DNA from 4 places in the Spirosoma lituiforme genome. Region 1 is predicted to be linked to each of the others. Evidence: riboswitches for the same ligand, from Rfam matches in the RefSeq annotation. Region 1 holds a riboswitch; each other region holds the start of a gene.
The links. A riboswitch is a leader RNA that binds a small molecule or an ion and turns the genes downstream of it on or off. The one in region 1 is predicted to bind cobalamin.

Region 1 (7,970 bases):
TATCTGTCTTGCCGGTTAAAATTTCTTCGTGGGCCAGACTGGCGTAGTTGACGGTATCGGTCTGGGCAGTTGCCGGTCTGTTGATGAATAACGTAAATGCCAGGTAGAAAGCGACTCGTAGTGAAAAGGACATGCTAAAATGAAACGACGGATTGATTGTACAACTATGGAGAAGAAGCACCTGCCGAAAGCCCCGACAGATAAAAGGGCGGGTCTGATTACCCGCCCTGTACCAGACTGACAGGCTCTAGCGAATGGCTACCAGCCGACCTGGGCCATCAAGGGGCTGCTGCGTTGATAAGGTGACCGAATGCGTAGTCACGTCCACGTGATTCGTTATCCGCACCTGGTATAAACCGTCGGGCAGATCATTGACGGTCAGGCGAAGGCGGGCTATTTTTTCTCTCTTGGTCATCCGTTGGTCAAACAGCACCTTGCCCTGCGCATTCACGAATTGAATATCGACAGCACCCGTTGTTTCTTTCTCGACGGCAATCTGGAGTTTGCCTTCCGTGGTGGTGTACATACTGGTTTGAAACTTGGCAGCGGTAGCCGGATTGTTACCGGGTTTGGTATCGGCAACTGAAGCGGTAAACGTAGCGAGGGTTAATGCAAAAGCAATGACGAGGGGATTAATGAGCGTTTTCATGATCTATGTGATTCGTGGTTAATGATCCGTTTTGATAGATCAAAGGTCGGCACACCGCACGGGAAGCCCTGTCACAAATGGGTCAAACGCTGGCACTTTTGGGATTGGCCGCAGCAGGATCACTAGTGCGCGTATGGTCTAAACAGACTTCGGTCGCTTGTTAGCCTGATTTGTACATTGTGAAGACACGAACCACTCGATACTTTTGGATCAACAATCGAGTAATCACCCTGTCAGTATTGAATAAATTTAATGATATCATTTATGGTTACAATAAATTACTTAAAATTAAATTGAGTTAACTATGGCGGTGGTAATTTATGATTAGTTAGTTTATAATTGTGTTACTGACACGCATATACTGTATAGCTGTGCCCGAAAATTAGTGACCGCGTTGAAACAACTTCGTGTGGGATTAATTTGCTCCAATGGTTGTAACAGTCCGGATAGAGATTCTGCAAACTAATTTTTGGTCATTAGAAATTAATCAAATGCATGAATTGACAATTGAAGACAAATTCATGTAAAAAAAATAGCCGATTATGCGTGTATTAATTTTGGTTTGTGAAGCCACCGTTGGGTGATGCTGAATAGACAATCAGGGCGCTGCTAAATTGTTGAAATTGGCATATACTATTTGACAACTCTCTTTTTTTCCAGTAGACAGGTAATGCAAACTAAACTTGACTTATACGATAGGACAGTCTCTCTCGCTCAATTGGGTATCTGGGAATGGAATCTACTAACCGGCGAACTTTACTGGAATGCTGTTGCAAGGACGATTTATGAGGTTGGCCCTGAGTTCGTTCCATCGGTTGCGCATAGTCTACTATTCTATCTGGACAAGGATAGCGCCCAACAACTGATCGATGAGGTGATTACGTGTCGCCAATCCAGAGTAGGTACGTTTCAGCTGCGCGCAACAAGCGGTACGGTTAAGTGGGTACGTATGCGCGCCAGCGTCTGTCTCGACATGGGTATCTGTACGGCTTTATACGGAACACTGGAGGACATAACCCAGGAAGTTACCAAGGCCAATAGCTTTTTAGAGCGTGAGCAACGTTTTCATCAGGCATTTGACTTTGCTCCTATTGGTATGGCTCTGGTTTCCCTAAAAGGAAATTGGCTTAAAGTCAACACTAGCCTTTGCCGACTGCTGGGTTATACGGAAAGTGAACTATTACAGATTACGTTCCAGGATATTACCTTTCAGGATGATCTGGATACTGACCTCGAACAAATGAACCGGTTGTTAACCGGTACGATCGATCGATACCACATCGAAAAACGCTATATTCATAAAAATAGCCAATTGATATGGACCCTTCTACATGTATCGCTGGTACGCGATCAGAAAAATGAGCCTCTATACTTTGTTTCGCAAATAAAGAACATCTCTGAACGAAAAAACTACGTTGACCTCTTACAACGGGAACGGCAACGGCTGGATAATATCATCCAGAGTACCAATGTGGGCACCTGGGAGTGGGACTTGCGTAACGATCAGGTTATTTATAATCAGAAACTGGTAGCGATTTTAGGGTACAATCCGGATAAATCATCCATTAGTAAAATAGATTTCTGGAGCAGCCTGCTTCATCCCGATGATCAGCAAACGGGTAACCGACTGCTAAAGCAGTATCTCCGGCGAGAAGTAGATATTTATACCTTTGAGTGCCGGATGTTACACCAGGAAGGCCAGTGGATTTGGGTGGAAGTCCGGGGAAAAATCATAGACTGGGAAGAAGGCGATCAGCCACGGCTTATGATAGGGACATGCATGGATATTCATGCGCGTAAAAGCCTGGAAGAAGAACAGCGAAAAACGCTGGAACTCGTCAGCAGCCAGAATGCCCGCCTGTTAAACTTTGCCCACATCGTTTCTCATAACCTGCGTTCGCATACGGGTAATATTCAACTGCTGGTCGAGATGCTATCTCAGGAACTGGACGAAAAAGAACGGCAGGAGTACATGGATATGCTGGGGCTGAATATCGTCAACTTGCAGGAAACACTGGTGCATCTTAATGAGGTTATTCAGATGCGGGGGAATAAAACCAAAGACAAAAAACCACTACAGCTACGCTACGAGATAGATCGTATCCTGACCACTTTATCCCAGTCGCTCCGACAAGCTCAGGCCCAGGTATATGTTGATGTTAGTGAACATATTGTGGTTCAGTACAATCCAGCTTACCTGGAAAGTGTCTTATTAAATCTGATCAGCAATTGTCTTAAATACAGCCATCCCGATCGGACTCCTGTCATCAGACTGTCGGCTTTTCCGAGCGAAGACGGCATTGTACTGAAAGTAGCGGATAATGGCCAGGGAATTGATCTGAACATGCACGGCCACAAGCTTTTTGGGATGTACAAAACATTTCATGGTAATGCGGATGCTCGTGGTATCGGCTTATTTATCACCAAGAATCAGGTCGAAGCCATGAATGGTCGGATTTCGGTTGAAAGCCAGGTTAATCGGGAAACAACCTTCACCGTAACAATTAAATCATAACCAATGAAAAAACTGAATATTGCCTGCGTAATAGATGATGATAAAATGTATACGCAAATACTGTCAAAGCAATTAAGAGCAATTGACTTTTGCGAGCGTTTATTGATTTTTCACAATGGACTGGACGCATGGAATTATCTCAGGTCTATTATAGCATCACCGGATTTACTGCCAGACGTGATACTGGTCGATCTAAATATGCCCGTGATGGACGGATGGCAATTTCTGGATGAGTTTGTGACTGTTCAGCCCGCTAAGAAAATAAAGATTTATATAGTGAGTTCTTCAATTGATCCGGCAGATCATGCTAGAGCCGCAACGTATAAAGAAGTCTCCCGTTTTTACATCAAGCCCATTACTAAGACAATCTTTGCGGAGATTTTAGCGGCTGCCTGAAATCAGGTAAAACGATACGTCCACCAAACCTAACACTCGTGGTCGGCAAATTGGCCGGCTGGTGGATAGTATACGACCCGTTCAGACCTTCTGCCGAAAGTCATGCCATCGCAACGACTCCCGGCAAAAGGTCTGACCTAGTTAACTGGAAGAAGGGGCATTCAGGTGGGTCGTTTCAATTTCATCAATTAGTTGCCGGACGAACTGCTGCTGGTCAGTCGATAAAGACGCTGCCGATGCACACAGCGAGGCTTTCACCTTCTGCCACTGGCTGGAACCAAGGATAAATAGTTCGGTTGTGAAATCGACCGTTGACGGATTAGTCAGGCTGGTAGACGATGAGCCTGAAGCAACGCGGTTAATGGCAAGGGTGGGGGTCAGGGCCTTCATGAGCTGGGCTGCCAGATCACTGCGAACGTACTGATCCAGCGTGTGCGGAGGTATTCGGCCTTCCGTATCCGCTTTTTTCAAGGTCGTAATCGCTTTGTAATTCATGCTACGGGTGTTGCCTACAAGGAGAAAAACAGTCTTCTGCCGGTTCCCCGGCAGAAGACCGTTGCTAATTACACAGATTCCAGTACAGCCTCACGAACGGTCCGGGCCGCCTGCACCATGTTTTTCAGCGCTTCGGTGGTTTCCGGCCAGCGTCGTGTTTTCAGGCCACAATCGGGATTAACCCATAGATTCCGGGCAGGTAACACGTTCGTGGCTTTCTGAAGCAGATCGACCATTTCGGTTACCGACGGCACCCGTGGGCTATGAATGTCATACACCCCCGGCCCGACTTCATTCGGGTAGGCAAACCGGGCAAACGCGTCCAGCAACTCCATTTGTGATCGGGACGTTTCGATGGTAATTACATCGGCATCCAGATCGGCAATAGCCCCGATGATGTCGTTGAATTCCGCGTAACACATATGGGTATGAATCTGCGTCTGGTCCTGCACACCCGATGCGGCTACCCGAAACGCCATCACGGCCCAGTTCAGATACGTATTCCAGTTTTCCCGACGCAGCGGTAACCCTTCCCGAAGGGCCGGTTCATCAATCTGAATAATACCAATGCCAGCCGCTTCCAGATCCACCACTTCATCGCGAATAGCCAGGGCCAGTTGCAGGCAGGTATCTCTCCGGGGCTGATCATCGCGGACAAAAGACCATTGTAAAATAGTGACAGGGCCCGTAAGCATTCCTTTCACGGGTTTGCTCGTCAGCGACTGGGCAAACTGCGCCCAACGCACGGTCATGGCTTCCGGCCGGTGAACATCACCAAAAATGATGGGTGGTTTCACGCACCGCGACCCGTAACTCTGTACCCAGCCATTTTCGCTGAAGGCAATCCCGTCGAGTAACTCACCGAAATACTCGACCATGTCGTTCCGCTCGAACTCGCCGTGCACCAGCACATCCAGTCCTACTTCTTCCTGCCAGCGAATCGCCTGCTCGGTTTCCGACGTAATAAAGGCTTCGTATTCAGTCAGCGTTTTCTCCCCTTTTTTGAATTTTGCCCGGTTGGCCCGTACCACATCGGTCTGGGGAAATGAACCAATCGTTGTGGTGGGGAAGAGGGGCAGTTTATGCTGGTCACGCTGCAAGGTCTGCCGTTGCGTAAACGTCTGTCCGCGCCGGGCATCCTGCTCACCCAATTGCTGCAGGCGTTGCTGAACGGCTGGTCTATTGACATCGCTCGATTCCCGGCGAGCCTGTATGGCGTTCTGATTACTCGTCAGATAAGCCAGCGCCTGGGAATTGTTCGGGTCCTGGACAAGGGTTGTCAGTGTAGCAACCTCGTCCAGTTTTTGGCGGGCAAACGCCAGCCATTGATTGATTTGCTGGCTTAGTCCTGCCTGCCCGGTTTCAGTCGACAGATCGCAGGGAACGTGTACCAGCGAACAGGAAGGCGAAACAAGGATACGATCGGGACCAATCGCATCGACGGCCTTACGCAGAGTAGCAAGTGATTTATCCAGGTCATTGATCCAGATGTTTCGGCCATCGACCAGGCCCAACGACAGGCGGGTTTTCTGCTGGACGAAATCGGTACTCAGCACATCGGCCAGTTGATTGGGGCAGCGGACCAGATCCAGGTGGATAGCTTCAACGGGTAGGTGAAGAACCGTCGTCAGATTGTCTCCGTAACACTCGAAATACGAGGCCAGTAACAGCTTGAGGTTCGGAAACTGATCGTGGAACTGCCGATAAACCGAGACCAGTATGTTGCGCTGCTGAACCGTCAAATCCAGCGACAGGCAGGGCTCATCGAGCTGAATCCAGTCGGCTCCCTGTGCCTGCAACCGGCTAAGAATCTGTTCATACACGGGCAACAGGCGGTCCAGTAAGTCCAGCTGATCGAAGCCCGTATCTTTTGCTTTCCCCAACAGCAAATACGATACGGGTCCTAACAGGACGGGTTTGGGCACTATACCCAGCGTTTGTTTCGCTTCCTCAAACTCGGTGAAAACCTTCTCGGAAAGCAGTGAGAATGTCTGGTCTGCCGAAAACTCAGGAACGATGTAGTGGTAATTCGTATCGAACCACTTTGTCATTTCCATCGCCTTTAGGTCGAGTCCAGCCTGCTGGTAACCGCGGGCCATCGCAAAATACAGCGGCAGCAGATCCGGGTCTGTGGTGTCGAGGAGGGGCTGAAACCGGTTGGGAATGGCTCCTACCGTCAGGGACATGTCCAGAACCTGGTCATAGAGCGAGAAATCGTTGCAGGGAATCAGCGAAATGCCGGCCTGCTGTTGAGTCAGCCAGTTAGCCTGTCTGAGTTGACGGGCTACCTCCTGAAGCTGTTGGGGGGTAATCGTTTGAGCCCAGCATTGTTCGAGGGCTCGTTTGAGTTCGCGGTGGCTACCGATTCGTGGATAGCCGAGGTTGTGAGCGATCATGTTGTAATTGGAAAAAATGGTTGATCGCGTTCGATGCCGAACTCCATACGCCTACCACATGATCCAGATTTTACACAATACGACAAACAACCCCCAGCCTCGGGGAGAAGCAGGGATGAAGCAGTCAATCGTGATGAAACCCAGTCGCGTGTGGGCGTAATCAGCAAAGCTAAAGGCAAGTCTCCTGGCTTGTGACGGTATTTGCCGTCCTTCTCACCCCATCGTAACCGATACGCCGAAGCGGGCGAACCGGTTGTGGGACAATGGACATCGAGGGCAAACCCTTTTTAATTGTCACTGACAGTAGCAACGTCTGCTCGTGATTCTCACACGATTCCTTTTTCATTTCCTGAAACTCTCAGGAAAACCATTAGCTTGTTTGACGGAAAACAAAGAACGTTGGGACAAAGGAACCGCATTCGGCGCTTAAAAACAAGGAACCGTTCCTTGCCGCGCCCCTAATCGATGACTCATGGCCGTATTTTTTGTCTCAAACCCTGGGCGGCCAATTCGACCAGTTCTCTTATTCGATTCTGTCGGGTCTGCGGCCGTTTTGCCATGACAAGCCGTTGGAGAATGACCCGTTTATCGGACTTGCTCAGGTCGAGGAAATAGCGTTCTGCATTTGGGTTTTCCTGAAAAGCAGCCGCTAAATCCGGAGGAATGACCAGCGCATCGACGTCGTCCAGAATCGTCCAGGAGCCATTCTGTTTGGCAATGTCGATCGCCGTTAAACCGGCCGGGGTCATCAGGCCGTTGTCCATGAGCTGTTTAACTTTCTCCTTGTTGATTTTTGACCAGACGCTCGTCGGTTTCCGTCGGCTGAAAAACTGCCGGTATGTGTGGTCGTCTATGGACTTTGCCAGGCTATCGATCCACCCGAAACAAAGGGCTTCGTCTACGGCTTCGCTCCAGGTCAGGGTGGGGGTGGCTGATTTCTTTTTGTGGTAGACGAGCCAAACCGATTGTTGATCCGCGTGGTGTTCCTGCAACCACGCCCGCCAGTGCGCCCGGTTTGCCGGGCAAAATGTTTCGGTTTCTTTTTCGACGACTTTCATTGGCACAATAGCCCTGTGTTTTACGACTTGTTTCAGTAACAACCATCGGGTGGGTTACGCGCTACTTAATTCAGCCATCAGGGCGAGTAATTGGCTGGCCGTTTGGGCAGACCGGCGGCCCAGTCCGCACGAACAGGCTATATCAACGGCTTGGCCACGGGCGGTTTCGATATTCCTTAAAATCTGGTGATGTTCGGCCAGGGTGCGTTTTTCGTGAACAAAGCCCGCTACGAAGCGCGTATGTCCGGGCAACTGAACAGCGGCCAGGGGGGCATAATATCCTTCATCCGTTGGCGGGGCAACGATTCCTTCGGCCAGTGGATAATGAACATAAACCAGTTGGTGCTGAACCGGCCAGGCCTGAACCAGCCGATTAGAGAACGCCACCATTTTGTCCAGCGTTTTAGGGTGCACCAGTGCTTCGTTATGAAAGTCGCCCAGACAAAGGTGAATGCCAATCT
Region 2 (7,970 bases), on a different contig from region 1:
CTCCGTTTGCGCATGAACGCCCATGCCAATTTCATTGGAGATGATGATGAAAGTGCCCGGAAGCTGGTTCAGCCCATCTATTTCCAGTTTGAAGGCGGTTAAGGCCTGGTCGATGTTGTTGTCAAATGCCATGAATAGGTTCGTTAGCCAGAGCGTTACGCAGTCAATGACTACCACCTGGTTGGCGAGCGGAAGCGTATGAATGTCCCGTTCCGCTTCGATGGTTTTCCACTCAGGGCCACGTTCATCGCGGTGGCGTTGTACGCGTTGGCTAAACTCATCGTCCCAGATTTTGGCAGTTGCCACGTAAGTGGGCGACGCGCTGAGCGTCAGGGCATAGGCCTGCGCAAACCGACTCTTGCCACTTCGAACACCCCCCGTTACATAGTGAATCATGCTGAAAAACGGTTAGGCTTCTGCTTTAAAGCGCTTGTACAAAAACAGTTGCCATTTCTCCTCCGCGACACCCGCTTTGTCCATTTCAGCCCTGGCCAGCGTAAAAAACAAGTCCGACAGGCGGTTGATGTAAGCAGGAATGGCCTCGTGTACGTCATCGGTCTTACGAAGCGTAACCAGGCGACGTTCACCCCGGCGAATCTGAGTGCGGGCCACATGGCAGAGCGCCGAGATTTCGTTGCCCCCCGGTAGTAGAAAATAGTCGGATGGGGAGGTCATTGCGCTTTCCAGGTTGTCAATCCAGGTTTCGCAAAACTCGGCTCCGTCCTCAGGCATTGGGTTTTTATTCTCTTTTTTGGCGTCGGAAGGTCGGGCCAGGTGCGACATCATATCCATCATATCCTTCTGGATTTTTTGCAGATTTGCCTGCCAGCTATGGTCGGGTCCCAGTTTCACCCGAAGCAACCCAATGGTCGAGTTGGCTTCGTCCAAGGTGCCGATGCACTCAACCCGCACATCGTCTTTATCAACCCGGCTACCCCCAAACAGGCCCGTCGTACCTTTGTCTCCTTTTTTTGTGTAAATTTTCATTGTCTGATTAATTCGTGCTTATCGTTGACTTGGGTGTTAATGATTGAAGTGCATTCAACAGTTCTTCAATAGAGCGATGATCGTGCTGGATGCCGTTGATTCGGCTTGTCCAGCGGGCGATCCCGTTCTGGGTTGAAACCTGGAGTAAACAGCTTGCCCTGGTGTCGGGTCTAATGGAGAAGCCTTCCCGCTGCAACGCCCGCCGGGTCCAGAAAACAAGCTCATCATCACCACGCAGCTCAATGACGGGTCCTGCTTCTTCCTGATGAATGGTAAATGTTCCCGTCGATTTATCAAAGTAAAACCCACCTTTGTCGAAGGTAGAGGCAAAGGCACCCGTGAGTACCAGATCTTCCGGGGTGCCGGTTGCCAGTTGACCGGCTGGATCAAGTAACCACAACCGGTCGGCAGCCTGTAGGGCCAGGTCAAGTTCGTGGGTCGACAGCAAAATGGCTTTATTCAGTTGCCGGGTCAACCGATGGAGCAGGCGCATCATCTCAACCCGGTTGGGCAAGTCGAGGTGAGCCGTGGGTTCGTCGAGTAAAATCAGGTCGGTATTCTGGGCCAGGGCGCGGGCCAGCATAACTTTTTGCCGTTCACCATCGCTTAACTGGTACAACCGACGATGCTGGTAAATCAACGTATCGGTTGCCTCCAGTGCCTCCTGAATTTTATCCTGATCGTCTTTGGTCAGGCTGCCAAGCCAACCCGTGTAAGGCGTTCGGCCCAGGGCCACCAGCTCCCGTACCAGCAGGTTACCGGCGTCGACTCGTTCGGCCAGAACGAGGCTCAGTTTCTGGGCCAGCGCAACGGGCCCAACGGCCTGTAAATCCTGCCCCTGAACGGAAATTGTTCCGCTCAATATAGGCTGTAATCCTGCCAGGGTACGCATAAGCGTCGATTTTCCCGCTCCGTTAGGCCCCAACAAACAGACCAACTGGCCGGGGAACAAATCCACCGCCAGCGACTCTGCCACGATACGTTTCGGCTGGTTTCGGTTCTGATAACCAATGGTTAAGTCACGGGCTGTCAGGAAGGGTAGTGGTTCGCTCATGAGAAGGACGACCGAAGGTTGTTACGACGAACAATGATCCAGATCACTACGGGTGCGCCCAGCAGCGACGTAACAACGTTGATGGGGAGGATGGCCTGCGTTCCTGGTAGTTGGGCCAGGCCGTCGCACATCAACAGGAGGGTAGAACCAACCAGGCAGGTGGCCGGAATCAGAATTCGATGGTCGGAGGTATCCAGCAGGGAGCGGGTGATGTGAGGCACGGCAATGCCGACAAACCCGATGGGGCCACAAAAAGCGGTAATGCTACCCGTTAATAAACTCGTGCTCACCAGAATAAGTAATCGGCTGCGTCCTACTGTCAGCCCCATCGTGCGCGCATAGTTTTCACCCAGCAGCAGAACATTGAGCGCTTTTGACGAAGCAAAGGCCAGCAGCAACCCCAGCGTAACGACGCTGGCTAACACCGACAGATGCGTTTGAATGACGCCCCCCAACGAGCCAAACGTCCACATCAGGTACTCCTGAAGCTGTTCGGGCTGGCTGAAATACTGCCAGATGCTCACGACCGAAAGCGTAATGGTGCCAATCATTACCCCGACGATCAGCAAAATAATGTTGTCGCGCAGCCGACCCGCAATCGATAATACAACCAATAAAACCAGTGCGGAACCCAGAGAAGCCATAAACACCAGTAGCCAACTCCCCGAAAGGCCGAGCTGCCGGATGGCGTACAGACTGGCACTACCACCGCCCGATAGCATAACAACCGCGACGCCCAACCCCGCTCCGGCCGTAATGCCCAGTTCGGAGGGGCCTGCCAATGGGTTTTTGAATAAGGTCTGCATTTGCAGACCACTTACGGATAGGCCGCAGCCCACAATAACGGCCGTTATCGCTTTTGGTAACCGTATTTTCTGAACGATGTAAAGCCAATCGGTATGATCGGAACCCTGACCCGACACGATGCGGGCTACCTCGGAGATCGGAATTGATACTGACCCCAGGGCAATGTCCAGCAGAAAGAAAACGATTGCCAACCCGATCAATCCCACAAGCAGCAATCGACGCCGGAGCGGCCCCGGTTTCGCGAGCTGGTTATACGGTGGCGTAACGGGTATCTCCATTACTTCAGTTGCTTGTAGTAGACCAGTTCATGCTTCGGCAGTAAGTCAGGGTGCACAATTTTTATCAGATCCGCCAGGACAAGATGCGGATTGACAGCCCCCGATTCCCAGAAATCGTTAGATCCCCGGCTGTTTATCCGCTTGCCATAATTGAACACCTGCCCCAGCTTGAAGGCCTTGAAGTCTGCATAGCGGGCATCTTTCGCCAGAATATCCTGCTTCGAATTCACATCGCTGATCCCAACGTTTAGCCAGATATCGGCATCCAGCGCTACCGGGTAAACCGTTTCGAAATTGAGCGGTAAACTTCCTGTTGCTTTTCTGTCCGACCAGTGGTAACGGCCACCCGCGTCCAGAAAAAAGCGCGTCATGTAACTATCCCCATCGGGCACGAACCAGGCATCCTTTGAATTCATCCCGCTAAGAATACTTGGTTTTATCGCCACCGTACGGGTCAGTGCCGACAAGCGGTTGTATTCTTTTTCAACCTCGGCAAACTTCTTATTGACAAGGGTTTCTTTGTTGGTTAATGCCGCCATCAGTTTCACCCACTCAGCCCGACCCAGGGGTGTCGTTTCGACCCATTCCGAGTTGATCAAAACGGGAACGCCCGCATCCCGGAGGGTTCGATACCGATCCATGCGGGCCACAGGGCTACCCATGGCCATCAGCAAGTCCGGGTGCATGGTGATGAGCTGCTCTTCATTGATGGTTTGTCCCTGGCCCACTTCCTTGATTTTACCAGCCTTTATTCGCTCAATGACTTTTGGCGCAGAAACGTACTTCAGGTTTCCCAGGCCTACCAGCAACTCATCGGCTTCCAGAAAATCAATCAGACCCACGTGCATGGAAGACATAGCAACCAGACTTCGTAAGGGGATTTCGATAATCTGACCGGGTGTATAGCCCTTCGGATGAGGAGTTCCCCGCTGCACCAGGGCATACTGAACGGTATCGGATGTCTGCTCAAACGGGCTTATAATGGACAGGATTTTGTAATTGTTCACGTAGCGGATGGAGAATCCCCGGGCGTGGTGAATGGTTACCTGATCGACAAAATACGATTTTTGCGCCGTAGTCGATGCTGTTTGCTCAGTAAGGGTTGACGAGGTACTGCAACTTGAAGAGAGAAGAACCGGGAAAAGAGTAAACAAGGCAAGGCGATTCAGGACACCTTGTCTGACGTTGTTTTTTTGCATGTTGGTTACTTTACGCTTTTCTTCCGAAAGCTATGAGTCTATAGCTAAAGGCAGGTCTTCTGACTTCTCCCATTTTCGACGACCTTCCCATTCCGACAGGAACAGTGGCGTACACGGCCGAAAGTTTATCCGGAGTTACAGCAGCGGAGACTGTCGCGGAGTTTCACCGCATTCCCTTTTAAAACGGTCTGTTCATGCGCGATGGACAGACACCGTTACCTTTATGCAGCGCAAAGGTACGACAACCGAATGAAGCATACGGTATGTCAACATTTTTTCCGACGATACTGGCCTGTCTTCTTCCACGCAACCAGAATCCGTCTGGTCAACAGGCTTACAGGGGATTGTCAAGGTATAGGCAAAGGTGCGAGGCACCCATAGTGATCAATAGGTGAGGGGCTGTGCAGGAACACACAGGAAAATAGCTGAGTAGGTTTCAACAATTACTTCCTGATGTTGGTATACTCCTCATCCGTGACGGGCTTCATCCAGGTTACTCGACCTATAGTTGTGTTCGGCGTAACGGCCACTTGCATAAATCCGACGGTGGGGGAAGCGCCATGCCAATGGGGAACGTTTGGAGGACATTTCACCGCGTCGCCTTTCCTCAGGATTTGGATGGACTTTCCCTGCTCCTGATAGTAGCCAATGCCGCCCATTGCCAGCAGCACCTGTCCACCCGCGTGGCTATGCCAGTGCGAACGGGCACCCGGCTCGAAGGTTACGTAGCCTACCGGAATGTTGAAGGCACTGTCAGGCTCAATCAACTGCTGCACCCAAACGGTTCCGGTGAAGTTACTGGCCGGTGCTCGCTGTCCCTTCGGAAAAATAGCGTCGGTATCGGACCTGGTTTCCGTTTGGGCGTTTGCGCCTAAACGGGCTAAAATCACCAGCAAAATGGTAAATCGTAATGCGCTTGCGTTGTTCTTCATTCCGTTGTGTTAAAACGCTACTTTTTGCGTATTCCTGTGCGGCTTAATGCGTTGATGCGATTACCTGCGTCAGAACCGCCCGCCCGGCCTCGGCTTCCGCGGTACCGATACTCGTCCCGATCAGGTCAAATGCCTCTTTTAGTTGCGGTTCGGTCAGACCCACGTGCAAACAAATACCCAGGTGGCTTTGCAGCATGGGTTCGACACCACCGATGCTGGCAAGTACCGAAATGGTCGTTAGCTCCCGGTCGCTATAACTAAGCACATCGCGCTCAAACAGATCGGCAAACAGGTGTTCTTTGAGAAATACCTCGATTTCGGGACTGAAGGCCGCGTATCCTTTTTTAGGGCCGGTTTCCGGCTGACCAGTGAGTTGTTCGAGCGTTTTTTTGCCTCGCTCGTACTTCGACTCCCGGCTGGTGATCGGTGACGCTGTCCTACCCATTTTGTCAGTAATGCCTTTTTTCTTCCGCTCGTCCAGCACGGTCATCAGCGTTTGCAACCCTCGAATGCTCCGGGGAAATCCGCAATAGGCGTACAGATGCACCAGCACTTCCTTGATTTCATTGATCGTCAGCCCTGCATCCAGGCCCGTATGCAGGGCGGGTTGTAGTTTTTGCAGATCCCCTTTGGCGGTGAGGGCGGAGATGACAACAATGCGTTGCTGGTTTGGTGACAAGGTAGTTTGTTGATTCATCTGATTTTGAGCGTTAAGCTGAGTAGAGATGAACCAGCTGACGATCATACCGAAGAAAGCAATACGCATACGTTTGGTGGAGAATAGGGTAGTTACAATCGGAATGAAAGCTCGTTAATCCAGCTTATTCTCCTTCAAAAATTTAGCCATCAGATCCGCGATCTGGATGTTGTTGAGATCGGAAAACGGGTATTGCCCTTGATGCCGATTTCAGGCAGGTGCACGACCTGCGCATGGCCCCCGTGCTTGTTGACGGTCGCGGCCCAAAGCCTTGCCATCTCCAGTCCGGCCCGCCAATGGTCTTTGTTCCACACGGTCGTTGGCTGGTCAGCAATGTTGTCGCCGTAATAGATGATGATCGGAATTTTGGTGAGCTTCGTAAAATCCGACAGGGGTATCTCAACGCCTTTCAATTCGCCAAACAGGCTGGTCGACTGGATGGGTTTGGGTAACTCGCCCGCCGGAAAAACAAAACTGCTGAAGGGTTCGTAGGCGACAACGGCCTTCACGTTTTCGTTTTTTATCGCCGTAAACCAGCCAACCCCTCCTCCCTGCGAATGGGTAATGAGGATACCTCCGCCAATTCGATCGACTAGTTTCGAACACGCCTTGGAGACAACAGTCGCGTCGAAAGCCCCCGTATTGGGCGTCATCTGCCGAAAAAACTGCTCCAGCGAAGCGGTATCTTTCGGAAACTGACTACCAGCAAAATAATCGGGATAGTTGCCAATCCGGAACTGCGTAAACCAGAACTGTTCATCCGGCGTAGGCGTAATCGTTGTCGAAACCAGACTCTTTCCGGCTTCGCCCCGCCTGGGCTGATCCAGTAAATAAACCCCAAAACCCCGGCGGAGAAAGATCGTCTGAAAGCCTTCCCGTCCATCGGGGGCCGATTCCCACGTTTTTTTGGATTCGGCGGCCCCGTGCAGAAAGACCAGCGGGTATTTACGGGGATTGGGCGGAATCTGATAAAACACATAGGCGTGATCGCCGTGCAAGGTTTGCCCCTGGGGTTTCAGGGCATTCGTCAGCTCAAATTTACCGGGCTCGGTTAGGCTGGTTCCGCCAACCAGGAAACTACCCTGTTGTTGTAGGGTCAACAAACCCGTTTGCCGGCTTGTGCGATTCATGGCACAAGCCGATACGAGCAGGGTTAGGCCGGTAAGCAGCAACACGCTGAATTTCTGTTGTTTCATGCCGTTAATTTACTCAGCGAATCAGTCGTCTTTCGCTCATTTATCGTCGCCTATACCGCGGCCAGACTAAAAGGCAGCTTACGGATGCGCTTGCCGGTCAGATCGAAGATGGCATTGGTCAGGGCTGGCGCAAAGGCGGGTAAACCGGGTTCGCCGACACCACCCGCCGGTTCGTCGTTGTCCATGACATACACGTCAATGGGCGGAATGTCGGGAATGCGGGGTAGTTGATACGAGTAAAAATTCTTGTCCACCGGCACACCATCCTTGAACGTTACCTGATGCTGGGTAGCCGCTCCCAGCGCCATAACGATAGACCCTTCCACCTGCGCCTTGACGGTATCGGGGTTGACGTACCAGCCGCAATCCATAACGGCCCAGACATGGTCGATCTTCACCTGACCATTCTGCCCTTTCGATACTTTTACGACGTGCCCAACGGTACTGGCAAAGCATTCGGTGATGGCCATGCCGTAGCCCTCTCCCGGTTTGCGGGTCTTCCAGCCCGACACCTCGGCCAGCTTGTCAAGTTGTCGGTGCAACCGCTCGTCGGGCAGGTGGTCCCGGCGGAACGCCATCGGATCTTTCCCCGATTCATGGGCCAGTTCGTCGATAAAACTTTCGTAGGCAAAGCCGTTGGTGGAGGCATACACGGATCGCCACCACATCGTCGGAATGGGCGTTTCGAAGGGAACGTCCGCAATGCTCAGGTTTTTGATGCTGTCGGCGTAGGGTTTCAAAAAACCTTCCGAAGTGCTGCGGTTGGCTTTGTCTTTCGGACCACCGCGCCAGTGATCGTTGTTCTGACCGGCCATGCGCA
Region 3 (7,970 bases), on a different contig from region 1:
TGATTCTGGAACGTAGTTGCCTGTTGCGCCAATCGATCTGATTGTGAAACAGCCTGCCGTCGGTTTATCGGAAATAAAATCCGGAGGGAGCAATTTCCGCTCTCACGGAATCAACCAAGGCCCCGCTCGACTCGTAACGCAGCACGTAACCTGCCTGCTTGTAAGATGGAATTACGCTACCATAAATGCGATTGGTTTGCGGATCAACACCAAGGGAATTGAACGAGCGGGCGATAACCTGACTGCCTGATGCTGTTGTGGCATCGATACCGATCCGGTATGTTCTGCCGCTCAAGGTGTAATAAAACGTCCGCTTGTCGGGGCTGATTGTAACGGAGCCGGGTGCTGCAGCAAACGTCAGTCGCTTGGCAACTGTCCGATCCGAGGGGTTAAACTGAACGAGATCGTTACCGGCCTGTATCCATAGCTTTCCGTTGGCATCCAGTGCAATAGGTTCGGGTGTCGAGCCAAAAGCAATACGTTGCTTTTCTGTATCCGTATTCAGATCAATGATCAACAGCGTCTGGTTACCACTGTAGGCGTTACTTCCCACAAACGCTTCGGTACCGGCAACGACCATTTTTTCGACACCTTTAACAGCCGGAATTTTCTTGACGAGTGTACCTGTGTTCAGATCCACGACAGCAACATAACCGGGATCTTTGTAGAATGCGTTACCGGAGCCGGAAATGTCCCAACAACTGACATAAGCCTTATTCGGGCCTGCCGAAATAACCTGACGTGGATTTTCAATGTCTGGTGTTTTCAGCGTAGTACGTGATTTAAACGTCCCTGTATCAACGATTTCAACCTTATCTTGATTGGGTGCTGTGTTATCAATCAAAATTAATCCTTTACCATTTACTTCCGTATAACCCTCTACTAAACCACTAGGCAAAAAAGATGGGTTAGCTGCCTGCAAAATATTAGTAGCGACCGTATTGCCAGTGCGTGACAAAAAGGAAATTGTCCCGTTGTTATCAGAGAAATTTCCTTCATTTATGATAAGCACGCCCGACTCATAGGGCGTTGGTTCAGGGTCGGAGGTTTTACAGTTCCAGACGCTTAAGGCCAGCAAGCTGAGGGCAAGACCTTTTGTTACTTGGTACTTCATGATTTAGTAGATGGAAAATTGATAATCAAATTAAGCGCCCAGTTCCGCCCGGGCAATGCATTGCGCTTGACACTGAAGGAAAGGGCATCAAATACATTGTTGACCTGCCCCTGTAACCGAACAGGTACCGGACCGATTTTGGTCGTGGTCTCGAGAATAACATTCGTTAGGGCAACACCCTTAAAAAACTGGCTATTGTCGAAGGTGATGTACCGGCGTGAAGTAGCCTGCGTTTGGATGGATAGCCGTGTCTGACCACGTTGCACATAAGCATTGAGCGTTTCGGTATGGATGGGCACGTAGACCAGCTGTTTCCCGATCACATCCGCTGAATACGTGTCATACACCCGCTCCTGCGATGAGCGCGTCAGCGCATAGCCTACCCGTAAACTCGCCCGCCAGCCGTTATGAGCATAAGCCAGGGAAGTAATCAATTCGCCACCCCGAGCCACAACCAGCTGCAAATTCTCGACGTGATAATTGGTCGCCGGATTCCAGTATGTCCAGTTGTCTACCCGGTTGCGATACACCGTTGCTTCGGTCGTCAGTTGGAGGTGTTCGTTGAAAACGAGGCTGGACGCGAGTCCGGCTTCAAGATTAAATCCGCTTTCGGGCAACAGATTGGGATTGCCCAGGTCAGCCCAGTAGCGTTCGTTAAGCGTTGGTACCCGGTAGCTTCGGCTTACGGATCCTTTAGCCGTTAAACCAAAGGCCGGGCGCTGCACAATTCGGAATTCAGCGCCGAGTGATGGCGTGATGGGTGGATTAAATCGGGTAACAAACGCCTGCCGTACATTAGCCGATACCAGCCAGCGTATAGTCTGCAGGCGAAACAGCGCATACAGATCGCCCCGATTTTCGTTAATTAATGTACTTACGTAGCCATCTGTCCGGGTATTGTAATGGGACCACTCACCACCGACGCGAAGGCTCAGCGATCGACTGGCTTTGGCGGGAATCAGCGTAAACTCCCGCTCGACACGGCTGATAAAACGGTCGGTCTGGGTATGGCTGGGCGAAGCAAAATTTCCCTTGGCGTAGTCCAGAACGTCATGAATCCAGCCAAGACGAAGGGTTAACTGGTTGGTTTCGTAGGTCGTTAGGAAGCGTGCCGATTGGGTGCGGGTGCGTTCACGGGCAATGGTATCCTGAGGAGCCAGAACCAGATCGTTGTCCGTTAGCCAGACATTGACGGATACCTGCCGACCACTCTTGTGCATAAAGTACAAATCCTGAACGAGACCCCGTTGCGCGGTCGTTGACTGTTCCAGAAAGTAATTCCGGCGTTCGGTCGATGGGTACGCGTTATTGAACTGGTTTCGATAAGCAAACGTCTTGCCTGATACGTTCCAGGCGTTACCCAGTCCTGCGCTATAGCGGGCGCCCAGTTGAGTCTGGTTGTTCTGAAAGCTAGCCAATTGATGGCCAAATGTTATGCGTATGCCCGGCTGCCAGACAGGGCTGCTTCCCAATAAGATACTGCCGCCCACCGCATCCGAACCCACAACGCTGGCCGACGAACCATATTGAACCGCCAACCGGTCGAAACCCGCTACGGGCAGCGTGGAGAAATCAGTCTGGCCAAGATTAGGCTGGTTGATGTTAATGCCATTCCACAGGACAGCCGTGTGGTTGGCCGACGTTCCCCGAAACGATACCGTCGCCAGTTGGCCGGATCCATAACTCTTAAACGCCAACGGCGTAGTCAATGCCAGCAAGTCCGTTAACGAACCAAAGCGAAATTGTAATAGGGTTGCCGAGTCTATACGCTGAAGTTTCTGGCCCGCCAAAAATCGCTCGGGTGCGATAGCCCGTACGGTTACGGCCGATAAGGACACAACAGCAGCCGACCGCGCCGACGAATCGGATTGCGCGGTGCTTTGATGACCAGCCAGTAAGCCGACCAATAGAGCAATAACCCACCAGCGAAGGGTGCTTTGTTTCAACGGTATACTAAGAATGAGTGCTCGAAAACGTCGGACCAACAAATAGCTGGCCCACAGCACGCGATTGGGGCGTTTCCTCCGAACGCCAGAACAACGGATGATTTACGGCAGGTCTCCTGGCTCGTCTCGTCGGGTCTTACCTTCCCACGCTGAAAATCAGCGCAGTGGTCACGTAGATTGAACCGATTTTTTTAAAGACTTACAGTTGCGGGGACAGCATTGGTTTCGCACCAACTTCCCTTTTAAGCCTTGCAAGCTGCCACGAAGCAGCATGAGGCACCGAAAACTCAAGGACAAAGGTAGGGTATTTTTATTTACCAAGTGGGGCGGACAGGATATCCTGTCCGCCCCACTTATTAAAAACCTTCAGCTTTTATTTCTTTCTCGGTAATGGTACCGTACTTTTTCACATTATCCCGAATCGTTTCGGCTTTGCCGATCAGTACAAACTGGAGTTTATCTTTCGGAAAATATTGGTCGATGATCTGGCGTGTTTTGGCGACTGTCAGCCCGTCGACGTTTTTCTGGAAGTTGTTAATGAAGGATTCATCGAACCCAAGGCTGAACATATCAGTCAGCAAATTGGCCAACTCGCTGGCCGACTCATACCTCGGCGGGAAATCAGCTTTAACGTAGTTTTTGGCCGATGACAGTGTTTTTTCGTCGATACCCGTCCGGTGTAAGCTATCGAGAACCTGAATAGCCATATCGATTGCCTGGGTGGTGGTACTAACTTTGGTGAAGGTCGAAACGGCGAACGTGCCACTTTTACGAAACGTACTGAATCGACTGCTTGCCCCATAGGTCAAACCCGAGTTTACTCGCAGAGCGTCATTCAGCCAGGATGTAAAGCGCCCGCCCAGAATTGTATTGACAACCGTGACGGGAATAAAATCGGGGTTATTCTGTGTAATGCCCTTTCCCCCAATCAGGAACGTAGTTTCGCGGGCGTCGTCTTTGTTAACCAGTAACACTCGGCTTTTCTCGAAAGCAACCGTCGGGTCCGTCAGGGCGGGCGACGTCGCTGGCGCTGTTTTCCAGCTACCGAATAAATCAGTAATTCGCTTTTTCATAGCCGCCGTATTGAAATCACCCACAATGGCAATCGCACCCCGATCGGTAGTAAAGTTCTTCTGATAGAACTGCCGGGCATCATTAGCCGAAACCGCTGAAACCGACGCTGGTGTACCCGTAATGGGATTGGCATACGGATGACCTTCGAAGACAAACTTATTGAAGTAGGAGCCGACTACGCCCCTTGGACTTTCTTTTTGCTGGGTCAACTGAAGCAACTGGCGCTGCTTGTACTTATCAAACTCACCCTGGTCGAAGGTAGGCTTCGTCAGTACATCCTGGATGATATTGAACAGTAGATCCTGGTCTTTTACCGCAAACGACGAGGTCAGTTTGGCTACTTCTTTTCCAGCGTAGGTATCCACACTGGCTCCTACGTATTCAATCTTTTCTTCCAGTTGGGCTTTCGTATACTTCGAACTGCCGAACAACAGAGCCTCCGCCGTCATGTTAGCTAAACCATACCGGCTACCATCCTGCACAGCGCCCGCATCGAAAACGGCCGAGACATTGATGAGCGGTACCTCATGTTGCTCCATCAAATAAATCGTCAGACCGTTCCGGAGCTTGAACTTCTGGTAGGGGGGCACCCTGAACGTTTGCGCCAGCGACGCTCCCGTGGCAATAAGGGCAAGGAGTAAGGTAATTATATGTTTCATTGTAAACGTTTCTGGTGATATCAGTGACATAAAGCGTTTATAGGCAACTGCCCATGCCGCCAGGCCATTGCGGTAGAATCAATTGTTTTTGGCAGAATTTACGTTCGGTTCCGGCAAGAGGTAACCAACCGTGCGGTTGCGGCTTGTCAGGTACGTTTTCGCTACTCGCTGAACGTCTTCTTTAGTCACCTTTTCATAAAGCGCCGGGGCTTCGTAGAGCTTTTTGTAATCACCAAAGAACAGTTCATATGTGCCAAGTGAGTTCGCTTTTCCGTTGATCGATTCCATCGTTCGGTAAAACTCCATGAGTTTCTGGTTCTTCAGCTTCTGTAACTCCGCATCAGTAATTCCTTCGTTAATGACCTTGTCGATTTGATACAAGACCGACCGCTCCAGTTGGTCTGCCGAGATACCACTACCGGCAATGGCATAGACGGAGAACAGGCTGGGGTCAAATGACATTTCTACGTTGGTAAATACCCGAGACGCTACCGTTGAGTCCAGCACCAGCGATTTAACCAGCCGCGACGAATTGCCGGAACTCAACACCCCGCTGAGTAAATCCAGCGCATAATAATCGGGGTGACGCGTGGCCGGAACATGGTAGGCAAGCAGAATATTTGGCGTTGCCACATCCTTGTACGTTGTTGCCCGCCGTTCGCCGTTTTGGGGCGGCTCCACCGTACGTAAACTATCCGGTAGTTTCTGGGCCGGAATCGAGCCGATGTACTGCTCCGCCAGTTTTTTTACCTGAGCCGTTGTAACATCGCCCACGACAACCGCTATAGCATTATTTGGCGAATAATAAGTTTTGAAGTATTTCTCCAGATCAGCCTGTGTCCACTTTTTAATATCCGACTCAAAGCCAATTACGGGAAACATATACGGGTGTTCGACAAACGCTACCGACTGAACCAGTTCGCTAATGACCCGGTAGTTGCTGTTCTCCAGACCCGTACTGCGCTCGGATAAGACCACGCCCCGCTCGCTTTCTACCATTTTCGGATCAATTGCCAGATCCCGGATCCGGTCGGCTTCTAGGTCGAAAATCGTTTCGAGCGCACCACTTTGAAACCAGTCGGTGTATACGGTCGTATTTTCGGTCGTGTAGGCATTGTTCGAGCCGCCGTTGGCTTCCATCACCCGGTCGAATTGTTTGGGACCGTATTTCTTGGCCCCGTTGAACATCATGTGCTCAAAAAAGTGCGACAGGCCCGTGATGCCGTGGACCTCATTGCGGGAGCCGACTTTCCAGAACGAATAAAAGTTGGCGTTGGGAATAGAGTGGTCTTCAAGAACCATGAATTTCATGCCGTTCTTCAGGGTGAACGTTTGTACGTCCTCCGGCTTGGGCTTACTTTGTGCCAGCACGATACTCGCCGAGAGTATCAAGACGGCCGAAAACCCCATTCGTTTGTTCATGTGAGTGGTTTTAGTTTGGAGAAAAGCTAAAATTAGTGACCTTTAGCGCATGAACCAATCGCTCTGGTCGCTTGACGGCCAACGTGCCCTCGTAACGGGCGGAACCAAAGGCATCGGCGAAGCTATTGTCCGTCAATTTCTGGACCTCGGCGCGTCCGTATTTATCATCGCCCGCGACAACACACTGCTTCAGCAACAACTAACCGAGTACCGACAGCAGGGGCATACCGTTGAAGGCTTGGCCGTTGATGTGAGTCAGCCGGGAGTAGCTACTCAGGTTATTGAGGCCGTGAAGCAAGTGTGGGATAACCTCGATATTCTGGTTAACAATGCGGGCACGAACATTCGTAAGGCTACAGCCGACTACAGCTCTGATGACTACAACCATGTGCTGAATACCAATCTGCGTTCGGCGTATGAACTGACCCAGGCGGCCTATCCACTCCTAAAGGGAGATGCACGTGGAAACAGTCCAGCCGGGGACTATCCAGTCGGGGGCCATCCAGCCGGGGGCCGAGTAGTGATGGTTTCGTCTGTATCAGGCCTGGCACATACCAGCAGCGGCTCGCTATATGGTATGACCAAAGCAGCCATGCTCCAGCTTACCCGAAACCTGGCGGTTGAATGGGCATCTGACGGCATCCGCGTAAACGCCGTAGCACCCTGGTACATCAAAACGCCACTGGCAACCCCCGTACTCACCAACCCCGAAAAATTAGCGGGTATCCTTAAACGAACACCCATGAACCGTGTTGGGGAGCCGGAGGAAGTAGCATCTGTCGTTTCGTTCCTGTGCATGCCCGCGTCTGGTTATGTAACGGGACAGACAATCTCGGCAGATGGCGGCCTCATGGCCTGGGCCTACTAGAGTCCGGCTACCATGGCTTTCATCTTCGTCATGGCCGTTTTCGTTACAGTCAGGGCGTCCTGTGCGTAATACTCTTTGTTGAATACTTCCAGCGATACAACAATGGGTTGGTCGGTGCGCTTGATTAGCTTCAACGTCTCTCGAATCGGAGCAACACCATCGCCCGGAAATACCCGATCAGCATCGACAATCTTTTCCCGAGTGAAGTTAGCGGTGTAATCATTCACATGAAAAACCTCAATAGCCGGTTTGCCAACCAGCGGCAAGCTCACATTGCCTGAACCGCCCTTATAGAGGTGATAAATATCCAGCAACACTCTGGCTGATGGGTGTCCACTCTCAATGGCCACGAACATAACTTCGCTTAGCCGACTTAGGTTGGGCGAGAACCCCCATAACTCCAGCTGGGGGACAACTCCCGTTTTATCGCCTAATTCCAGTATGGTGCGATACCGTTCGGCGGCCTTATACAGATCAACTTTAGGACTACCCGGAGACTGTGCGCCGATTGGTGGTGTGGCTACGCGTTTGCAGCCTACTTCAGCCAGCATTTCCATTTCACTTTTGAGCTGGGCAACTCCCTTAGCACGAGCCACGTCGTCGTCAATAATCCAGGGGGCGAACCCGATGGCGTTTTCAATTTTTATGCCCAAATCAGCCAGGATCTTACGAGCCTCGGCCGTTGTTCCTCCAGACTTCAGGTACGTCTGTAAGGTTTCAATCCACACCTCAACCGACCGAAAACCACCTTTCGAAGCAGCCTCCAGCTCTTTTACGAATCCAAGCTTTTGCCCCCGAATGGTGCTCATGTTGAGGCAAAGTGTAAATGGAGATTGAGCATTCGGTGTTGCCATAGCTTTAGCTTCCAGCGAAGACATGAGTGAGGC
Region 4 (7,970 bases), on a different contig from region 1:
TGTTCCGGGCTAAATGCAGCGGTTGTCATGCTGGCGAACTATTTACCGATAACAGTTTTCGAAACAATGGCCTCTTTATTCAGGGCAGTAACGACATCGGCCGGGCTCATGTAACCGAACTGGCCGACGATCGGTACCGGTTCAAGGTGCCCAGTTTGCGAAACGTCGAGAAGACGTTGCCTTATATGCACGATGGTCGCTTCTATTCGCTCGACGCCGTATTGACGCATTACACCGAGAACGTACAGCCGACGGAAAATCTTGACCCGCTGCTCCGGCAAAAAGGGCGGTTGGGTATTGCGCTGACGACGGACGAAAAACGACAAATCATCGCTTTCCTCAAAACACTGACCGACGATCAGTTTCTGCGTGACCCACGCTTTGTCGAACCTTAACAGCAAGTTATATGAAGAACCTTATTCTGGTTGGCCTGATGGCGCTATCAACCCTGTCCGGGCAAGCCTGCGATCTGTGCGGGTGCAGTAACGGAGGGTCATTTTTTGGTATTCTACCCCAGGGACATCGTGGTTTTCTGGGAGTGCGCTACCGCTACAACACGTTCAACTCGCATCTGAACAGCCTGAATCTGAGCAGCCGGGAAGAGTTCCGGACGGCTGAAGTGTGGGGGCGGTTTTATCCGGCCAAACGGGTGCAGGTGATGGGCTTTATTCCTTACCAGTTCAGTCAGCAGACCATGCTCAAATCGGGTAGTGTAACGCCATTACGTGGCCTGAGCGACATAACGGCCCTGGCTCATTATAACGTCATCAACACATTTATGGACGATACGACGGTGCACATGGTCAACCATAATCTGCTCGTTGGTGGTGGGGTTAAACTGCCAACGGGGCGCTATCACTACGATGAAAACAGCCTGCTGGACGTCGCTAACCCGAATTTTCAACTGGGTACGGGTAGTACCGACTGGATTGCCAACGTAATCTACACCGCCCGGTATAAAAACTGGGGTCTGAACGCCGATGTATCCTACCGGATGACAAACACCAACGCCAACGGGTATCGGTTTGGGAATCGACTCAACACGTCGGCTTCCTTTTTCTATTCAGGCGCTTTGGGAAGCTGGTCTGTTATGCCCAATGCCGGTGTTTTTCTCGAACAGGCAGGTCATGATGTGCGAGCGGGTGTCACTAACAGGCAAACGGGTGGCTATGCCGCTTATCTGAACGTGGGTACGGAACTGTATCTGAGCAAATTATCGGTTGGGGTAAGTTACCGGCGTCCGGTATCCCAGTATTTATCAGACGGCGAACTACAGGCGAATGCGCAGCTGACAACGCATATCACCTTTTTGTTCTGATCTGATTCGCGGGGTAACACCGAAAAGCGTCAATAACAAGTATCCCCGGCTAATGAAAACAAAGCTTTCATCAGCCGGGGATACCCCTATTTTCGGCTGGTCTCACCGGTTACCGTACTACCTGACTGTTTGACGGATTTACTTTAGAAGGAAAAACTATATTTCAGAAAAGCCGACCGACCGGGCAGGTTATAGCCGCGTTTCTCATAATAATTTTCGTCGGTAAGGTTGGTAATCTGAAGGCCAAGCGTGTGTTGTCTGGCTAACGTTACCGACGTACTGAAGTCCAACACCAGGTATTCGGGATACACAATCTCCGGGTTGGCGGCATCGGTAAAGTCCGTGTCTTTCCGGTGCCCCACATACCGCCCGAGCAAACGCATCCGGAAGCCCCTGAACGAATCGTAATCAACGCCCGCGTTCAGATTCATGTTCGCTACATTCATAATATCCCGTTCGGTGGTTGCGCCGTCCGTGCCGACCAGGGTTTCCGTATACCGAATCATCGACGTAGCATTGGCAAACAGACGCAACGAATGGCGATACGCTGCCAGGGCTCCCAAATCATAGGCAACCTCCGTCTCGATTCCGTCCATTGCTGAGTTCGCTGCGTTGACGTACGTTCCCCGCGCCACAATCACGTCGCCGTTGTCCTGCTTTTCATTCACCTGCGTAACCAGCCGGGCAATACGGTCTTTCACGTTCGTGTTGAAGTACGTAATGCTTGCACTAAACCCAGCTTTGGGTCGGCTAAAAGCAACGCCCATATCGTAGCTAAGGCTGTTTTCATTCATTAGGTTGGGGTTGCCGGTTGTTACGGTGATTCTCCCCGCCGATGTGCGGGTCTGCGAGTAACCGGCTACGTTGTAGGCATCCGGCGTAACGAAGGCGCGTCCCACCGTTCCGTTCAGGCGCAAGCCAGGCGCAAGCCGGACAATGGCACCCAGGCTGGGACTAACAAAGGGGTTAGTCTTTTTTCCCGCTTTAAAGGTTGTCAGCAGGGGCGTTTCCTGCACGTCGAACGTAATATTGTCGTAGCGGATACCGGGTTGCAGCGTCAGTCGTTCCCCGGCTACAGTCAGCAGGCCCTGGGCATAGAACGCCGACGAACGAAGGGCGTAGTTGGGTTGAGTAGGGGCTCTCTCAGTAACGGCGTCGCTCCAGCTCCGCGATCGGGTACTGGCGTTCAGGTAGTCGTAGCCAAGTATCAGTCGGTGACGCCCCAGTTGCCAGCTGTCGTTGAGCTGAACACCCTGCCAGCGGTTGCCGGTGCTTGATGACTGAAAGGGCGTGATCGGTAACCCGGCGGCATTGATGGTTTTTACGAAGCTGTTTTCCTCGGACGTAAACAGCCGTACCATGGCTTTATGCTGACCCAACTGACCACTCAGCGCGGCTTCACCCGCCTGCCGGTCGGCATCTTTCAAGCCCGCCTGCGTGGTCCCGTACGTAATATCACCAGGCGATTCAACGTCGTTGGCAATGAATTTCTCTCCCCGAACATCAATCCGCCAGTTACTACTGAGTTGATAACCCACGCGCAAAGAGCCCGAATAATACGTCAGTTTCGTGTTTGGCCGGGTCAGTCCATCGTCTTTTTGGTCGTCTACTGTCTCCGCGGGCTTGTTGCTGTAGTTCTTGACGGCCTGATCACCGGCCAGTTTATCCCGGAAGAAATTTCCATTCCCCAGTTTGTAATCGGCAGCGCGCCTGAAATAGCTCAGGGAGGCATCGAAATCCAGGCGCTTGGTCAGATTGCCACCTACATTTCCGCCACCCTGATACGTTTGAAACGAGCCATATTCGGCAAAAGCATTGCCCCGTATTTTTCCTTTCGACCGGCGGGTAATGATGTTGATTACCCCGCCCATTGCCTGCGAACCATAGAGTGCCGAAGCAGGACCTTTCAGCACCTCGACCCGCTCTGCGTTGTTGAGCCCTATGGTCGAGAGATTTGTTGCCCCCGCCGGACGGCCATCGATGAGCAGCAGCGTACGCTGATTAAGCCCTGAAAACTGGGGTCGGAACCCCCGGATGCCCACGCCCGATGACAGGCTGGGGTATTGAATGACATTGACTGCCGCTAGTTTTTTGACAATATCGGTCACATCGAAGGCTTGAGTTTGCTCAATATCCCGTCGGGTGATGATGTTGATTTGTTGAGGAATTTTGTCGCGTTGTACTTCGGACCGGGTCGCCGTGACGACAACGGGGTCGAGGGAGTGCTCCCGAATCGAATCGGCCGTTGTTACCTGCGCGTAGGCCCCTGTCGCGTAACTGAATAAACTTGTGCAAAGGGTAACCGATAACAGGTTGCGCAGCCGGGGAGCTGGGTAAAAAAATGTGTTCACAGAACGGGGGTTATAAGTAAAATTGAAAACTTTCGACGAGCGTATACAGACCGATGGCGATGGAAAAAGCGCCCACCAGGTAATTGATTAGCTTTAGGGTAGCCTGCCACCGGGCAACTACCTTATTCAGCGAAAAAGCAAGAAAACAGCCGTAAATCGTCATGGCGACAATGATGCCCAGACTTTGCAGGATGATGATGCCAACGGCCGTCTGCGCATCGCGGGCCGCCAGCGTAAGGGCAACGGTGCAGGCACCACCGGTTCCCGCCAGTCCGTGAACCATACCAACCCAAAACGAACGACTCACCGTTGCCGGCTGGCCAGCGTGGGAATGACTGGCGGGTTTCGTGAAATTGCGACGAATGGCTACCACACCCAGCCAGATCATCAGCGGGCCAACGGCGAATTCGACCTGTTCGGCAATGTTGAGCGACAAGGCTGATTTCAGGAGCAGAATGAAACAGGCGAACAGGATCAAGGTAAAGGAATGCCCTAATGCCCAGTGTGATGATCGCCAGATGACGTGCCCTAGCTGCTGCCGGTAGGTTTTGTTTTTCTCCGACGCCAGCACCGAAACGGCCGCCATGTGGTCAGGTTCGAACGAGTGTTGAACACCCAGTAGTAAAGAGTCCAGTAGAAGTGGATTGATCATGCCGTTTTCGCAGTCGGATTGAACCTGTTGATAGGTTCGCTGACGGAAATGCACACGAAAAGCGGAGTCGCCTGGGTTGCGACTGCAGAACTTCCCGTTGCTTTTATTCCCGAAAGCAAACCGAATAAGTGATCAATAGGCAGGTCTTCTGGCTCGTTCTGTTCTGACGCCTTCCCATTTCAGTGAAACAGTGGCACGGATGTCAAAACCCTTCTATGAACTTACAGCAGCGGGTACTGCTCCGGATTTGCACCGGATTCCCTTTTAAGCACATCGATGACCGATGTGCACCAATTGACGGCCGCAAAAGTACTGGGTTTTATCGTATGTTTGTGTGTTGGTACGTTTTTACCGTTTATTTCTCCAACAGAAAAAGGCTCACGCCCCGGCGTGATTAATAGGGAATCGTGTGTATAAATCACGAACTGTCGCGCAACTGTGAGTAACGCCCAAAGTTGCTGCCCGGTCGATCCGCCAACGCGGAGGAATCGATCCGCATGTCCACTGGATTCGTTGTCGGGTTTACCACGACGACGACCTGGGAAGGACGGCAGCAATGTTACAAGTCAGGAGACCTGCCTTTTTTTGCTGACAATGCTTTCGCGGGTTGAAGCATGGTCAAGTTTGGCGTAGTATATCCGTCCGAGTCATACAAGGCCGGAATGGGTCTGTGTTTCTGGTTGCCAGAGCACCCGCCACAACTTGTATCTTCTTCTCTACTCGTTTGCCTGTGAAGTACGGCCAGGAACGCTCAATCCACTGGAGTCACCCGAGGAGACAAACTACCAGACCAAAAAAATAAGCTGACTTCATTAAGCCGAACGCCAATGGCCATCGCTACCCATGCCGCTCATTTCCTGCTGGCGGCCCCGTCCAGCGGGTCCGGCAAAACCACGCTGACCCTTGGGCTTCTGCGAGCCCTGAAAAACCGGGCGCTGAACGTGCAGCCGTTCAAGTGTGGGCCAGACTACATCGATACGCTGCACCACCGCCAGGCCGCCGGTAAACCCAGCATCAACCTGGATTTATTCATGGCGTCCGAACAACACGCGCTGGAATCGTACCGGCGCTACGCTGGTCAGGCCGATGTGGCGGTGACGGAGGGGGTCATGGGGCTCTTCGATGGGGCCGACAAAATGCAGGGGAGCAGTGCCGCTATTGCCGACGTGCTGGGCATTCCGGTCGTGCTGATCATCAACGCCAAAGCAATGGCCTATTCGGTTGCGCCATTGCTGTACGGCTTCAAGCATTTCTACAAAGGGATCAGGCTGGTCGGGGCCATATTTAACTTCGTCAGTACGCCATCGCATTACCGGTTCCTGGCCGATGCCTGTGCCGATGTTGGTGTTGAAGCACTGGGCTATTTACCCCCGAATCCGGCATTTGCCATTCCGTCGCGACACCTGGGCCTTCATATTTCGGCAGAAACGGATTACGAAGCCATTATCGACGCCATCGCGACGGCCATTCCACAGACGATCGATGTTGACCGGCTGCTGGACATCACCCGCATCGAAACGCCATTGCTGGCGTCTGGTTCTGAATCTGTTTCCGGGTCTACAGCCTCAACGCTTCGCATAGCCGTTGCCCGTGATGACGCGTTTGCGTTTACGTATCAGCAGAACATCGATGTACTGGCTCGTTTAGGGGCCGTTACGTTTTTCAGCCCATTACAGGACCGAACAATTCCCGATACTGATTTTCTGTACCTACCGGGTGGGTATCCAGAGCTTTATGCCGAAACCCTCAGCCAGAATACATCCATGCTCGACAGCATTCGGGCGTATTGTCAGGCTGGCGGACTGACGTACGCTGAATGTGGGGGGCTGATGTACCTGGGTCAGGCGATCCAGACAAATACGGGTACGTCGTTTCCCATGGCTGGTGTACTGGACACAAGTACCTCCATGCTTTCGCCGACCCTGACGCTGGGGTACCGCCGGATCGACTGGGACGGTATGACGCTCAAAGGGCACGAGTTTCATTACTCAACGCTGAATGAGCACAGTACGCCCCAATCCATCGCAACGATCACGAATGCCAGAGGCCTACCCGTCGACACGAAGGTGTATCGGGTAGACAATACGTTTGCTTCGTATGTACACCTCTATTGGGGGAATCAGCCGGAGTTTATTCATGAATTGCTCAATCGGGTTAACGCGGTTGGCCGGTATTTCGAAACGACGCATCAACATGACTGACATCAAACGCCAGCGAGTTAACCGGGCTGATGGAAAAGCCATTAACCTCGTTCAGCGACGGGGGCATCTGTCCTATTGCTACAATGCCTGTTGCTGCGGACGCACCGACCGGGGGTATGCCGCGGTTCCGGTAGAGCTGTACAAGAGTGAGTGGTTACGCCGGAAAATCAGAAATGTCGTGCACATGACCAAGGGCGGTTGCCTGGGTCCCTGCACGCTGGCCAACGTCGCTACGCTGCTGTTCGATGGGCACTCCATCTGGTTTCATTCCATCAACAGCGACTGGCAGATTATCGCCATCTTCGATTACATCGACAGCATGATTGCGGCCGATGGCTACCTGCCTCCACCCACGGAGCTGTCGGAATATGTCTTTCAGTTTTATACCTGGAAAGGCTCGGAAACCGCGACCCAACTGGGGCAAACGGCATTACCCACGGGAGGCATCGTTTTTCTGACGCACGCCGACACGGATCTGCTCACCCTGAACCGCGTTCTGGAAGGGTTGCCCGACAACTTTCCGAAAACGACGGGCATCAGCTTACTGGCCATCAAAAGCGAAGCCCAGATGGCCCAGTTACTCGACCGGGAAATAGGAGCCGCCCACATCATTATCCTGCGTATTCATGGTCGGCCCAGCAGTGTACCGGGCTTCAGCGAGCTGGTCCGCCGGGCCAAAGAAAAAGGCCAGCATCTGATCGTCATCAGTGGCACAGGAGAACTCAACCCCGAATTTGCTGCCGTTTCAACCGTATCGCCCGTCATTCTGCACGAAACCCTGGGGTACGTGCAGGCGGGTGGCTATCAGAATCTGACGGCGTTGTTCTGCTTTTTGGCCGATCACCTGCTGATGACCGGATTCGGGGCCGACGCACCCATTCAGTTGCCCGACCACGGCATTTACCACCCCGATCTGCCCGAACAGGCCGATCTGTCAGACTGGGTACAGCGGCACAATCCTGAATTACCGACCATTGGCCTTACGTTCTACCGCTCGCACTGGATCAGTGGGAATACGGCCTTCGTGGATGCACTGGTTCGTTCGCTGGAAGACAAAGGGCTGAACGCGTTACCCGTCTTTACGTCGTCGCTCAAAGCCGTCGATCCCGCAACGAAGATGCCTTACGCTTTTGGCTATTTTCAGGCAGAACACGGGGGAATTGCCATCGATAACCTGATCAACACCATTTCGTATGCCATGACGGACGTTCGGCCAGCGGGCGACGATACTGGATCACAACGGGCCTTATCCCAGCTTAACGTTCCTATTTTTCAGGCCATTACGCCGGGCATGGCGCGGGGTCCCTGGGAATCATCCAGCCGGGGACTCAATCCGCTGGATACGGCCATGAACGTAGCCATTCCCGAATTCGATGGCCGGATCATCACCGTACCGATTTCGTTTAAAGAGAAGGCCCGAACCATCAAAGGCTACGTGCCGCTGGACG

Region 2: it holds a riboswitch for cobalamin, as region 1 does, so the genes downstream of both, ACYU87_RS11835 (ABC transporter substrate-binding protein) here and metE (5-methyltetrahydropteroyltriglutamate--homocysteine S-methyltransferase) in region 1, are expected to answer to the same signal.
Region 3: it holds a riboswitch for cobalamin, as region 1 does, so the genes downstream of both, ACYU87_RS14010 (TonB-dependent receptor plug domain-containing protein) here and metE (5-methyltetrahydropteroyltriglutamate--homocysteine S-methyltransferase) in region 1, are expected to answer to the same signal.
Region 4: it holds a riboswitch for cobalamin, as region 1 does, so the genes downstream of both, ACYU87_RS11915 (hypothetical protein) here and metE (5-methyltetrahydropteroyltriglutamate--homocysteine S-methyltransferase) in region 1, are expected to answer to the same signal.

Annotation. Positions count from the first base shown of each region.
Region 1 covers NZ_BAAHBO010000001.1:903,051-911,020, reverse strand. The annotation lists gene ACYU87_RS03930 (TraB/GumN family protein) at 1-133, opposite strand, end outside; gene ACYU87_RS03925 (T9SS type A sorting domain-containing protein) at 248-649, opposite strand; gene ACYU87_RS03920 (PAS domain-containing sensor histidine kinase) at 1,320-3,164, shown strand; gene ACYU87_RS03915 (response regulator) at 3,168-3,560, shown strand; gene ACYU87_RS03910 (hypothetical protein) at 3,702-4,055, opposite strand; gene metE (5-methyltetrahydropteroyltriglutamate--homocysteine S-methyltransferase) at 4,124-6,451, opposite strand; cobalamin riboswitch at 6,609-6,838, opposite strand; gene ACYU87_RS03900 (YdeI/OmpD-associated family protein) at 6,922-7,509, opposite strand; gene ACYU87_RS03895 (hypothetical protein) at 7,564-7,970, opposite strand, start outside.
Region 2 covers NZ_BAAHBO010000002.1:827,332-835,301, reverse strand. The annotation lists gene ACYU87_RS11855 (bifunctional adenosylcobinamide kinase/adenosylcobinamide-phosphate guanylyltransferase) at 1-396, opposite strand, end outside; gene ACYU87_RS11850 (cob(I)yrinic acid a,c-diamide adenosyltransferase) at 409-987, opposite strand; partial or broken gene ACYU87_RS11845 (ABC transporter ATP-binding protein) at 995-1,963, opposite strand; gene ACYU87_RS11840 (FecCD family ABC transporter permease) at 2,038-3,126, opposite strand; gene ACYU87_RS11835 (ABC transporter substrate-binding protein) at 3,126-4,325, opposite strand; cobalamin riboswitch at 4,358-4,563, opposite strand; gene ACYU87_RS11830 (cupin domain-containing protein) at 4,769-5,257, opposite strand; gene ACYU87_RS11825 (carboxymuconolactone decarboxylase family protein) at 5,301-6,023, opposite strand; gene ACYU87_RS11820 (alpha/beta hydrolase) at 6,104-7,150, opposite strand; gene ACYU87_RS11815 (molybdopterin cofactor-binding domain-containing protein) at 7,201-7,970, opposite strand, start outside.
Region 3 covers NZ_BAAHBO010000003.1:403,462-411,431, reverse strand. The annotation lists gene ACYU87_RS14015 (YncE family protein) at 65-1,114, opposite strand; gene ACYU87_RS14010 (TonB-dependent receptor plug domain-containing protein) at 1,111-3,060, opposite strand; cobalamin riboswitch at 3,150-3,359, opposite strand; gene ACYU87_RS14005 (M16 family metallopeptidase) at 3,417-4,793, opposite strand; gene ACYU87_RS14000 (M16 family metallopeptidase) at 4,872-6,215, opposite strand; gene ACYU87_RS13995 (SDR family oxidoreductase) at 6,265-7,083, shown strand; gene ACYU87_RS13990 (sugar phosphate isomerase/epimerase family protein) at 7,080-7,970, opposite strand, start outside.
Region 4 covers NZ_BAAHBO010000002.1:847,272-855,241, reverse strand. The annotation lists gene ACYU87_RS11930 (cytochrome-c peroxidase) at 1-395, shown strand, start outside; gene ACYU87_RS11925 (hypothetical protein) at 407-1,318, shown strand; gene ACYU87_RS11920 (TonB-dependent receptor) at 1,462-3,669, opposite strand; gene ACYU87_RS11915 (hypothetical protein) at 3,680-4,375, opposite strand; cobalamin riboswitch at 4,443-4,631, opposite strand; cobalamin riboswitch at 4,679-4,918, shown strand; gene ACYU87_RS11910 (cobyrinate a,c-diamide synthase) at 5,149-6,522, shown strand; gene cobN (cobaltochelatase subunit CobN) at 6,515-7,970, shown strand, end outside.